DNA from 4 places in the Bacillus sp. ISL-77 genome. Region 1 is predicted to be linked to each of the others. Evidence: riboswitches for the same ligand, from Rfam matches in the RefSeq annotation. Region 1 holds a riboswitch; each other region holds the start of a gene.
What was found. Region 1 has a riboswitch for S-adenosylmethionine ahead of J7E77_RS14510 (sugar ABC transporter substrate-binding protein). Riboswitches for the same ligand answer to the same signal wherever they lie in the genome.
Positions count from the first base shown of each region.

Region 2: linked by a shared signal. The riboswitch ahead of mtnW (2,3-diketo-5-methylthiopentyl-1-phosphate enolase) and the one ahead of J7E77_RS14510 (sugar ABC transporter substrate-binding protein) in region 1 are both predicted to bind S-adenosylmethionine.
Region 3: linked by a shared signal. The riboswitch ahead of J7E77_RS15935 (O-acetylhomoserine aminocarboxypropyltransferase/cysteine synthase family protein) and the one ahead of J7E77_RS14510 (sugar ABC transporter substrate-binding protein) in region 1 are both predicted to bind S-adenosylmethionine.
Region 4: linked by a shared signal. The riboswitch ahead of J7E77_RS22110 (homoserine dehydrogenase) and the one ahead of J7E77_RS14510 (sugar ABC transporter substrate-binding protein) in region 1 are both predicted to bind S-adenosylmethionine.

Region 1 is NZ_JAGGQY010000036.1:152,413-155,536, forward strand. It holds gene yfkAB (radical SAM/CxCxxxxC motif protein YfkAB) at 1-140, shown strand, start outside; gene J7E77_RS14505 (MFS transporter) at 194-1,369, opposite strand; SAM riboswitch class I at 1,646-1,753, shown strand; gene J7E77_RS14510 (sugar ABC transporter substrate-binding protein) at 1,883-2,998, shown strand; gene J7E77_RS14515 (sugar ABC transporter ATP-binding protein) at 3,068-3,124, shown strand, end outside.
Region 2 is NZ_JAGGQY010000032.1:49,826-52,949, reverse strand. It holds gene J7E77_RS12415 (carbon-nitrogen family hydrolase) at 1-143, opposite strand, end outside; gene J7E77_RS12410 (pyridoxal phosphate-dependent aminotransferase) at 262-1,437, shown strand; SAM riboswitch class I at 1,521-1,629, shown strand; gene mtnW (2,3-diketo-5-methylthiopentyl-1-phosphate enolase) at 1,701-2,912, shown strand; gene J7E77_RS12400 (2-hydroxy-3-keto-5-methylthiopentenyl-1-phosphate phosphatase) at 2,909-3,124, shown strand, end outside.
Region 3 is NZ_JAGGQY010000037.1:202,499-205,622, forward strand. It holds gene J7E77_RS15925 (nuclease-related domain-containing protein) at 101-1,006, opposite strand; gene J7E77_RS15930 (SCP2 sterol-binding domain-containing protein) at 1,245-1,604, shown strand; SAM riboswitch class I at 1,684-1,794, shown strand; gene J7E77_RS15935 (O-acetylhomoserine aminocarboxypropyltransferase/cysteine synthase family protein) at 1,860-3,124, shown strand, end outside.
Region 4 is NZ_JAGGQY010000053.1:26,903-30,026, reverse strand. It holds gene J7E77_RS22120 (GNAT family N-acetyltransferase) at 1-280, shown strand, start outside; gene J7E77_RS22115 (GNAT family N-acetyltransferase) at 300-971, shown strand; SAM riboswitch class I at 1,063-1,174, shown strand; gene J7E77_RS22110 (homoserine dehydrogenase) at 1,279-2,517, shown strand; gene J7E77_RS22105 (glycosyltransferase) at 2,786-3,124, shown strand, end outside.

The sequences.
Region 1 (3,124 bases):
CCTGGCAGAATTCATCCATTGCAAAGGAATTAAGTTGTCATTGCCCTGAGGTCAAATGTCTTGGTCCAAATATTTTAGTGAAAAATAGCTATTATCAAGATTTAGACTTCATCAAACAACATAATCAAATAAAAATATAAACAAAACAAAAGGTCCAACAGAAGGGCCTTTTGCTTTGCAGATCGTTAGGATTTTAAACCGTATGTTTCACCAGTTTTGGATGGCGTTGCATGGAAACATACAATATGATCCCACTTAGTATCAATAACGCACTGGTGCAGATAAACACAGCAGAGAATCCAAAGTAACCAGATATAAATCCGCCCAACATTGGACCGATAATATTTCCAAGAAACCTTAAACTCGTATTGTAGCCAAGAACTTCGCCTTGCATTGTAATCGGTGCTTCCTGACGAATGTATGCCACCCGAACAGGAATTATCCCGCCAATCGTGACACCCAGAGCAATACGGATGATAACCAGCTGCCAAAAGTTCGAAACAGCTGCACCTGGCAGGTAGACAATTCCTGCTAAGAAAAGAAGAATAATAAGAATTTTAAAATAGCCGTACTTATCAGCAATTTTCCCCCAATTTCGTGACATCAGTAAATTTCCAAGTCCAGCTGCAGAAAAGGCAATCCCGGAATAAAAGGCAACATTGGTTGGTCCATGCAAGTCGCTAACGAATAGAGACAAAATTGGCTGGATGCTGAAATGGGCGATCTGGACAAGGGCAGAGATGAGTAAAACAGTTAATAGTACCGGATTGCGGATAATATGTTTAGCCACTTCTCGGCTTGAATAGTGGGCTTTAGTTCCTTTTATCGCTTCAATCATAAATTCCTTTGTGGTGATGACGAGAAGAGCAGAGATGAAAATGGAAATCGATGTCCACTTAAAGGTAGTGGAGTAGCCAAGCGAATCTGCAAGTATTCCACCTAACATAGGTCCTAATAAAGAACCTGTAATACTGCCTGTTTGCAATGTTCCAAGTACGCGTCCCGCAATCTCCTTTGGCGTTTGCGTAGAGATAAAGGCTTGTGACATCGGGATAAAACCTGAAAAGAATCCCATAAAAAACCTGAGGAGTAATAACTGCCAAACGGAATGGACAAAGCTCATGAGAAAAATGGATATGCCCATCCCTAATCCGGAAATGATGAGGATTTTTTTTCTTCCATAGCGGTCGCCAATTTTACCCCAAATCGGGGAAAAGAGGAAGGCAGAAACAAACGTAATCCCAAACGTGAACCCTGACCAATGTTGGACATATTTTTCCGAGAAATCTCCAAATGTCTCAATGTACAACGAGATGAACGGCATAACCATCGTCATACTTCCGGCGACAAAGAAATTCGCAAACCACATGATGATTAAATTACGTTTTGCTCGTTCCTGTTGAATCACTATAAATAACACTTCTTTCTAGAGTGTATTTCGGTTCTCTAAATATTATCATACCGAAATTTCTGACAATTTTAAAGAGATATCCCCTTTATATAAAATTGGGAAATACAATTACTTATATTCAAAGGGCTTGACAGATTGGGAATAATAACTATATTAGAAATATTCAAAACACTATTGACAACTTGTTAATAGGAGACTAAAATCTAATTTATTACTTTAAATGAATAATACGTTCTCTTATCAAGAGTGGCAGAGGGACTGGCCCGATGACGCCCAGCAACCGTTCCGTTTGGAATTGGTGCTAAATCCTGCAAAACAATTTATTGTTTTGAAAGATAAGAGAGGAGTAGTCCCTTAATTTGTGATGAAACCTCTCTTTTCTGGAGGGGTTTTTTATTTTTATATAAAAACAAACCTTTCCAATCGGAGTAATGGAGTATTGATAAGAATCTAAAAGGGGGAGCTTTAATCATGAAAAGAAATATCTTTAAATGTACACTCGTATCAGCATTAGCAGCAACACTCTTACTCACAGGCTGTGCTTCTGAGGGAGAAAAAAAACAAGAAAGCGCTCATAAAAAGGTTTCACTTGAAGGTGTATCTGAAAAGTTTACAAGTGGTGATCCGTTAAAAATCAAGGTTATCCGTAAAATTGGCGGTGATGATCATACTGCCCAATTCTTAGCAGGTGCAAAAGAAGAGGGAGAAGCCCTAGGTTTTCAAGTGGACGTGTTTACCGCAAATGGTGACACAGCTAAGTTCCATGATGCTATTAATCAGGCATTAGACCAGGATTATGATGGATTTATCATTTCTCATGGTGACGATGATGCGACTGTTAATGATGTAAAAAAGATAGTTGAAAAAGGAAAAAGTGTAGTTACATTTGACTCCAATCCAAATATTGCGAAGCTTGATGGAGTAACGCTTACTTCACAGGATGATGAAGCCTTAGCAACTTTAGCCCTTGATCAACTCGTAAAGAATACAAAGGGTAAAGCAAATATTGCCTACCTATGGGTCGACGGTTTCCCTGCAATGGTTAGACGTAATAAGGTTTATCAAGAAGTCCTTTCAAAAAATCCTGAAATTAAAGAAGTGGAACGCTTTGGTGTGGCTGCGGCAGATACAAGTGTACAAACACAAAACGCAGTTGCAGCCATGTTAAATAAATATCCAAAAGGCAAACTGGATGCCATATTTGCTACTTGGGATGCATTTGCAATCGGTGCAGCACGAGCTTTGAAAGAAGCGGGACGTGAAGAAGTGAAGATTTATGGAATCGATGTTTCCAATGCGGATCTGCAAGAAATTCAAAGAAAAGGCAGCGCTTGGAAATACACAGCAGCTGTCGATCCGAAACTTATCGGCGCTGTTGATATGAGAATACTCGCGAAAAAGCTTGCAGGTGAAGAAACACCACAGACCTTTGATTTAGATGCTTCACTTGTTTCACAAGAAAATCTTCTCAAAGCAAAAGAGCCTGTAAACATGGTTAATCTGGCAAAAATTATCCCAGGCTGGGGTCAATCGACTGCATTTGAGGAAGAGTGGATAAAGACGTTAAAGAAGCATTATAAAGAATAGTCAGCATATAACTAGACACTCTCTTTTTCAATAGATGAAGAGAGTGTTTGCTTACGGGGGATGATTTTGATGAGATCAACTTTGGAGATGAAAAACATCTCAATAGAGTTTCCTGGTGTGAAGGCA
Region 2 (3,124 bases), on a different contig from region 1:
CCCGTTGTCCATAGTTCCGGAAGGACAATGATATCGGGTTGTTCAGTCAGTGCATTTTCAATGAGTCTTTCGGCAGTTTGGTAGTTTTTATTGGGATCACCGAAGACGATATCCATTTGCAGACATGAAATTTTTAATTTCACGAATCTTCACCTCGTTTGAAATTTCGGAATTTTTTCTTTACAAGCCGTTATAAAAGTTATATCATTTGTGACTAGAATTTCACAATGATTCTTATAAAAAATTAAGCAGGTGAGAACAATGAAGCAATTTCCTCCATCAGAATTATTAACTAGTCTTCCGAAGCAATTTTTTGCTTCACTTGTTAAAAAAGTAGGGGAATATATTTCACAAGGGTTTGATGTGATTAATTTAGGGCAAGGCAACCCTGATCAGCCAACGCCTTCTCATATTGTTAAAAAACTTCAAGATGCAGCAGCGAATCCATTAAATCATAAATATTCTCCTTTTCAGGGACATCGTTATTTAAAACAGGCTGCCGCTGATTTTTATTTAAGAGAATATGGAGTGACCATTGATCCGGATAAAGAAGTGGCGATTTTGTTTGGGGGTAAAGCAGGACTTGTCGAAATTCCTCAATGCATATTAAATCCGGGGGATACCATCCTTGTACCTGACCCCGGTTACCCGGATTATTGGTCTGGGGTTGCTCTTGCAAAAGCTGAAATGGTTACGATGCCGTTACGAGAGGAAAATAACTTTCTACCGGATTATTGCGAACTGGATAAGTCTGTTTTATCAAAAGCAAAGTTAATGTTCCTCAATTATCCTAATAATCCAACAGGAGCTACAGCTACTCATGAATTATTTAATGAGACTATTAAGCTAGCTAGAGATCATGATATTTGTGTTGTTCATGATTTTGCCTATGGTGCTATTGGTTTCGATGGTGAAAAACCAATAAGTTTTATGCAGGTTGAAGGGGCTAAAGAGGTTGGGATAGAGATATATACTTTATCAAAAACCTTTAATATGGCAGGCTGGCGTGTTGGTTTTGCTGTTGGGAATGAGAGTGTGATTTCTAGCATTGAACTTTTACAGGACCATCTTTATGTTAGTTTATTTGGAGCTGTACAAGAGGCAGCGGCTGAGGCTTTAATGGGCCCTCAGGATTGTGTACGGGAACTAAACGATCTTTATGAGCGAAGACGTAATGTATTGATTGATGGGCTTCGTTCATTGGGATGGAAGGTCACCGCGCCAAAGGGTTCCTTTTTCGCGTGGCTCAAAGTTCCTGAGGGCAAAACATCTGAGGAATTTGCTAACATTTTACTCGAACAAGCACATATCATGGTTGCACCGGGAATTGGCTTTGGAGAATTTGGAGAAGGATATGTCCGTGTTGGGTTATTAACATCAGAACAACGATTAGCCGAAGCTGTTGAAAGAATTAGTCGTTTGGAAATATTCTGTTAAATCGATTGACATTTTATATTTTTCTTGAGATAATGCAAATTAAAGTTAAACAACATTAAAAACTTTATAAAATACGAATCGTTTTCTTATCAAGAGCAGGCGGAGGGAAAAGCCCGATGAAGCCCGGCAACCGACTTAAACCAGTTTTAGGCACGGTGCTAATTCTTGCAGCAACAAGCTGATAGATGAGAAGATGTTAGTTTGCGGCTAACCTCTTCTTTGTTGAAGAGGTTTTTATGTTTTTTGAAAGGACGTGTTTTTGAATGTCTAAAATAATTGCTACATATTTACTGCATGATGAAAAAAAACCAACCAAAAAGGCTGAAGAGATTGCACTTGGATTAACTGTAGGTTCATGGACGAACTTGCCTGAACTAGAGCAAAGCCAATTACGCAAGCATAAAGGCAGTGTGGTATCAGTTGAAACGATACCTGCAGAAAAAGGTGACCAATCTTTAATCCGCATAGCCTATCCAGCGATTAATTTTTCTAATGACCTGCCTGCTATTTTAACAACCGTTTTCGGTAAGCTTTCATTAGATGGAAAAATAAAATTACTAGATTTGCAGTTTGATGATGGATTAAAGAGTCAGTTCCCTGGCCCAAGGTTTGGAATTGAAGGTCTTCGGAAGAAATTAAACGTTTATAATAGACCGCTTTTAATGAGTATCTTTAAAGGAGTGCTCGGTAAAGATCTCGCATTTTTAGTTGAGCAATTAAAGCAACAAGCCCTTGGTGGTGTAGATTTTGTGAAGGATGATGAAATCCTTTTTGAAAATGAGCTGACACCATTTGAAAAAAGAATTGTCGAAGGAAAAAAGGCATTGCAAGAAGTATTTGACCAAACAGGACATCGAACTTTGTATGCAGTTAACCTAACGGGTAGAACATCGCAGCTGAAGGAAAAAGCAAGGAAGGCTGCAGAGCTTGGAGCGGACCTCTTACTGTTTAATGTGTTTTCCTATGGCATAGACGTCCTGCAGGAATTAAGAGAAGACGATGAAATTGCCTTACCGCTTATGGCACATCCTGCAGTTAGTGGTGCTTTTACATCATCTCCAGTTTATGGATTATCCCATTCATTATTGCTTGGAAAGTTGCTTCGTTATGCTGGTGCTGATTTATCGTTGTTCCCATCCCCATATGGAACCCTGGCGTTAGAGAAGACGAAAGCACTGTCGATTGCAAGTGAGTTAACCGTAGAAGATGCCTTTAAAAAGTCATTCCCAGTTCCATCAGCGGGAATTCATCCAGGCTTGGTTCCTTTATTAATTCGTGACTTCGGTAATGATTCTGTCATTAATGCAGGCGGAGGGGTCCATGGCCATCCAGAGGGTGCACGCGGAGGGGGCCTTGCGTTCCGTCAAGCGATTGATACCAATCTTAAAGGAAAGTTATTAGCCGAAGGTGCAAAACAGCATCCTGAGCTCCATACGGCACTAAAACTATGGGGTAATGCAGAGGTGACCGTATGACAAAACCAGTGATTTTTTGTGATTTTGACGGAACGGTAACTGAAAGTGATAACATCATTAGCATGATGGAAAAGTTTGCTCCTCAAGGGTGGGAACGGATCAAAGATCAAATCCTCTCACGTGAGATTTCGATCAATGAGGGAGTTGGGAAACTATTCTCCTTATTACCAAGTAGGTTAAAGGATGAACTGACTGAGTTTGCGATTGAAAAT
Region 3 (3,124 bases), on a different contig from region 1:
CGGAAAAATCCTGTGGAAAAGCCAAGGGAAGTGCCCGCAATAGGGTCTCTCTTCCGGAAACCCGACGAGAAACCATGGAAATTTCTATATACTTACAAAATCACTGATAATAAGTCCATTGCCCAACCCCTACAGAAGTAAGGTTACTCCTCAGTATCCTTGTTATTCTTTTTTTACAGTCAATCACGCTACACCATTCATGAACTAGATTTGTTGTAATTTTTATATCAGGAAAAAGCAGCTTAATTTCCTCCACAACACGTAAAACGGCATGATCAATCACTTCGTGACAACCGCAATCCTCACACACAAGTTTATTATTTACAACAGTAGTCTTCAATGAGAGGCAGACCCGACAAATGTTACCTTTTTTTAATTTGCCGTAGTCATATGGAGGTAACCTATCATAAGGTAATTCAATTTGATGCATCGAAACCAGTTGGTCAGCTAGCCTTTTGTGCATACCATTTAATGTTGACGGTCTCCTATTTAAATTGTGCATAAAGCGAGGGAGCTGATTTGGATAGATAATGGGTTCATTAAGTGGGGCTTTATAACAGGTAAAATGGGGGTTGATAAAAACTACATAAGCCTCAATAGGGATTCGATACCCAAGGCTTTCTAACAGCTGGCGGAGTAGGGATTCACTTCGTTGTAGTTGGTGCAGGGGATTTTTGTATTCCTTTTTGGGTAGAGCATAGAATCGGTCACCTTCAAAGTAAAAATCACCTTCATAATTTTTTACTTCAAAAAGATAGAGTGGGTCTTGAATAATCATCACTGTATCAAGTTGGAATTTACCATTATTAGTTTCCAGTAACAGGTCGTTTAGAATATAACTTGGACACTGAAGCTTCTCTGTCAATGAGTCAAACATAACTTCACCTTCAAATCCTTTCACAAGGTTACGAAAGCGAATTTTATCCTTTTCAGCTAATTTCATTCGCGAGTTTAGAAATCTTAAAATTTTAATTTCATCTGATTCAATACGGTCTTTAAAACTCATAATCCACATCCTTTCGATTTCGAATCTAACTTCATTTTACAAAATGCTGCCCTTTAATCAGCAGTAATGTTTGAATAATTTTCAACACTTTTCAAAAAATTCTCTCCATCCGACATATTTCTCAGGAAATCTCCGTAAATCCCCTCCAAAAGGTTGATAATTGTCGACCACTTTAAAGAGGAATTCACGCCCCGTTCCTGTATATTTAATATAAGAGAGCAGACCGGAGTGGTGGATTATGATAGAGATGCTGAAAACCTTTCAATTAGCAATCAAACAGCAAAGGCATGTTCTGCCGTTACTAGAACATATCGATTTACGAGTGAATTTGGTTTGTGAACAAAAAACCATTCAGATTATCATAAAGAATGGAGAAATTTTCATACTTCATGATAGCGAAGAATCTCAAACGATATCCGAAATCCGTGGTGACCTGAACGCAATAAAGGAGCTGCTAGAAGGAAAGGAACGGTTAAGAGTCCTTGAACGAAACGGCCAATTACGTATTTCCGCTCCAATTCGTACCACATTATTACTAGAATCTGTCTTCTATTTGACAAAGGCACAGGAAAATTTTCCAAAAATAACAAATTTCTAATCAGAGCTATTGACTCGGAATTAAACTTACTGTAAAATTTTAGGTAAATAATCAAATAATAAAGACAATTCAATAAACATTCTTATCGAGAGTGGCGGAGGGACTGGCCCTTTGAAGCCCAGCAACCGGTTTATAACACAATCACACGGTGCTAAATCCAGCAGAGCAGCGATGCTCTGAGAGATGAGGAGAGAGACCCCCTCTTCTTTGAAGCGGGGGTTTTGTTTGTTGAATTGCAAAAAAGGAGGAAGTAGTATGGGTGAAAATCAAAAAAAGTATCGTTTTGAAACATTGAGTGTTCATGGTGGATTGTCTCCGGATCCGGTAACGGGGGCTCGTGCCGTTCCGATTTATCAAAACAACGCCTATCAATTTAAGAATACAGAGCATGCGGCAAACCTATTTAGCTTAGCGGAACCTGGGTACATATACACACGCATTCACAACCCTACTACTACCGTTTTTGAAGAAAGATTAGCATTATTGGAAGGCGGCGTTGGTGCCCTAGCAGTTGCTAGCGGTATGGCAGCGATTACCCTCGCCATTTTAAATATTGCTGAAGCTGGCGATGAAATCGTATCGGCATCAAATCTCTATGGCGGAACATATAATCTTTTTGCAGTGACGCTTCCAAAATACGGGATTAAAGTGAAATTTGTTGACCCTGAAAATCCGGAAAACTTCCGTGCGGCTATTACCGACAAAACAAAGGCTGTTTTTGCTGAAACGATTGGTAACCCAAGCCTTCGTGTACTTGATATTGAAAAAGTCGCCGATATTGCCCATGCAGCAGGTGTTCCATTAATTATTGATAACACCTTTGCCACTCCATATCTGTGCCGGCCAATTGAATATGGTGCCGATATTGTGATTCATTCAGCCACCAAATGGCTCTTAGGAAATGGAACAACTACAGGTGGAGTTATTGTCGATGGTGGGAAGTTCGATTGGAATTCGCCGCGATTCCCTGGTTTTACAACCCCAGATGCCAGCTACCATGACCTGGTTTATGCCGAAGCCCTAGGTGCTGTCGCTTATATTATCAAAGCACGTGTCCAATTGCTGCGTGACTTAGGACCGGCGTTAAGTCCGCAAAATTCCTTCCAGTTTATCCTTGGTCTTGAAACACTGCATGTTCGAATGAAGGAGCATGTGGCTAATACAAAAGAAGTGGTGGAATATCTAACCAATCACCCTGCTGTGGAATGGGTATCTTATCCAGGACACCCATCCCACCCAGATTATGAATTAGCCAAAAAGTACTTGCCAAAAGGTGCAGGTTCCATGGTTGTTTTCGGGATTAAAGGCGGTAAAGAAGCAGGAGCCAAATTAATCGATTCGAGTACTCTATGGGCGCATGTTGCAAACGTTGGCGATGCAAAAAGTTTAATTATTCACCCAGCAAGCACCACCCATCAGCAATTAGATGCTGATGGCCTGAATGCTGCAGGTGTAACAGAGGATTTGATTCGCCTTTCAATCGGTATCGAGAATGTTGAGGATTTAATCGAAGATCTCGA
Region 4 (3,124 bases), on a different contig from region 1:
AGGAAAATTGTTGATGCAGGCTATGTACCATGTTGTGATTGAAAAAAGTTTGGATCGATTACTAGGCGGCGGTAGAATGCCAGGATATTATAAAGCAGCTGATAGCTTGACACCTGAGCAATATTTAGCTGCGATAATTAAAGGGGATATACAGGATCCTGTCATCACTTTCTTGTTGCGCTGCAGCCGTGTGCCATTAGGAATTGTTGAAAACTATCTCGAGGATGAAGAATCCTACAATTATGCAACATTAATGGAATGGAAAAATCCTTTTAAATGAATGGGAGGCATGTATCTCAATGGAATATATTAGAATTACCAATATAGATGATCAGAATTTTAGAAGGCTTCATAACTTAATGGGAGAAATTTTTCCCCCAGAAGAAGTACTAGCATATGAGTTATGGAAAGAGCCATTAGAAGATCCGAGTATTCGCGTGTTTGTAGCAGTCGATGGCGATAAAGTCTTAGGTGCAACCGAATATCGTTATTATCCGGATTGGAATATTGCCATGACAGATTTTACGATCATCAGTCAACCTGGGCTAAGCCTTGGACGTTTTTTAGCTCAAAACCGGTTAAAGGATTTACAACAATTAGCTAAAGAAAATGGACAAGTGCTATTCGGCATGTTCGCAGAAATATATGATCCGTACCGGGTGGAAGATCACGAATTTGGTGGAGTAAGGGTTATGGATCCATATATCCGCCGCGAAGTTCTTTCCCATTTGGGCTATAAACGTATAGATTTTTCATATGTTCATCCTTCCTGGGAAAACAATGGGGAAGTTGTAACAGGGCTTGATTTATGTTTCATGCCATTAGCTGATGAACTTGACTCACTGCCAGCAAACCTTGTAAAGGATTTTCTAACCACCTATTATTCCATTCTTTCAAATAAACCGGAGGAGTGGTTAGAAATGATAGACCGTTTGGGGGACAAGGAAGAGGTATCCCTATTACCATTGTAAAAAAAGAAATTTCAAATAATATTGACAATTACAAAGGAATCAACTAGAATTCTTTTATATCTTGGATATTTAATGAAATAATTAAATAAAACTCTTATCCAGAGCGGCGGAGGGACTAGGCCCGATGAAGCCCGGCAACCATCAAGGTAATTCTTGAAAAGGTGCTAATTCCTGCAGGTTATTTTTAACCTGACAGATAAGAGGAGGAAATCTACCCTCTTCTTATGAAGAGGGTTTTTCTTATTTATATGATATTAAAATAAACAACCAATTGGTCATGTCTAATATTATTTAAGGGGTGGAATACATGTCTGTCATTAAAGTGGCAATTCTAGGTTTTGGTACAGTTGGGGAAGGTGTTTATAGAACAATACAATCCCACGCTGAGGAACTTACTAGTGTTTTAGGGAGAAAAGTAGAAGTGGCTGCAGTACTAATAAAAAATAAACAAAAAACCAGAGACATAAGGGAAGATGTTTTAATAACTACAGATTTTGCCGAAATTCTTAATCTACCTCAACTTGATGTTGTTGTCGAAGCAATCGTCGACAAAGAACAACCTTTTACTTTTTTAAAACAAGCTATACAAAGTGGTTGCCACATAATCACAGCGAATAAAGAAATGTTTGCACACCACGGGAATGAACTGCTCGAGTTAGCTGAGAATTATAATGTTTCGGTGGGTTATGAAGCAACAGTTGCGGGTGGTATTCCGGTTATTCAAACCTTAAGGCAGTTATTAAATGTTAACCGAGTTCGTCACATCCAAGGAATTCTTAATGGGACATCGAATTTTATACTAACGGAAATGCGCGAGAAGAAGCAGTCATTTGCTGATGCCCTCATTTTAGCGCAAGAGAAGGGGTATGCTGAAGTGGATCCAACCAACGATGTGGAGGGATTTGATGCTTTTTATAAAACAATGATTCTCAGCAGAATTGCTTTTGGAGAACAACCCAATTGGAAGAATGTCGAGCGTGCGGGCATTACCTCGATTACAAGAGAGTTAATTGAAACAGCAGAAAAGATGGGATTAAGGTTTAAGCATATTGCAAGTATTAGTAAGACAGGTAGTCAAATTAACGCAGAGGTTAAACCAGTCCTTGTTGGGAAATCTCATCCTTTTTATTCTATTGAAGGCGTAGAAAATGCTGTAAATATTCACTCTGATATTGTTGGTAGTATTACTTTGCAAGGACCAGGAGCTGGGATGTATCCTACTGCAAGTGCTGTTATTGAAGATTTGGTCTATGTCTGTCAAAATCGGTCGTCAAATAAGAATATCACAAAAACAACAGCAGCATGTGATGGAGAGAAAAAAGGGAACGAAAAAGAATTATGGTTAATTCAAGGTCTCTCAAAGAATTATAATAACCCTTTGATTACATGGGTAGCTCAAGCTTCTGATGAGATAGCAATTATCCAGGCGACTAGGGAAGAATTAGAACAGTTAATTAATCAGCAGAAGGCGTCTTGTTACTTTCAAATAATAGGGGAGTATGAAACAGAAAGTAAGAATAAAGAAGTAACTTTAGCTTACCTCTAGGTTAAAAGATGTAACTAGCATTTGTTCCCGTAAAAAAGAGCTTTCAAGGGGCTGTTGACAAATTGTCAACAGCCCCTTGGAGCTCTTTTTTTGTTTTAACAATTTCTACTCTCTTATGTGTAGGGGATATATTAATATCTTAAAAAAAAGCAAACCAAACACCCTAAAACTGGGGATAAGTCTAGTCAAAATCAAATAGTATTCATATTGTGTAAAAGCTCGATCAAATGGACTAGTTATTCATAAAAGTAAATTGAAGAGGTGCGTCATGTTAGGGAATAGCTTAAATGGACGTTTATTAACGAATCTGAAAAATACATTCACCTATGAGTTTTGGGTATTGCCTGAAAGCGTTCATCTTATCGATAAACAATCACGCGATAAGCCGGCAAATGTAAATGGAAAAAATTATATCATTGGACCTGGATATGGGGTGTCCGATAATGATGCAGGGGTTAGTGTTTCAGTTGGACTAAATGGAATTACGATCTATGAACATGCCAAGAAAAATATATATGCGGTGTTAGTCTATGAAGCAATAATTAATGATCTTATTCATATTGCTGTTGTCTATGATGATAGAGAGCCGCAGCTATACATTAATGGT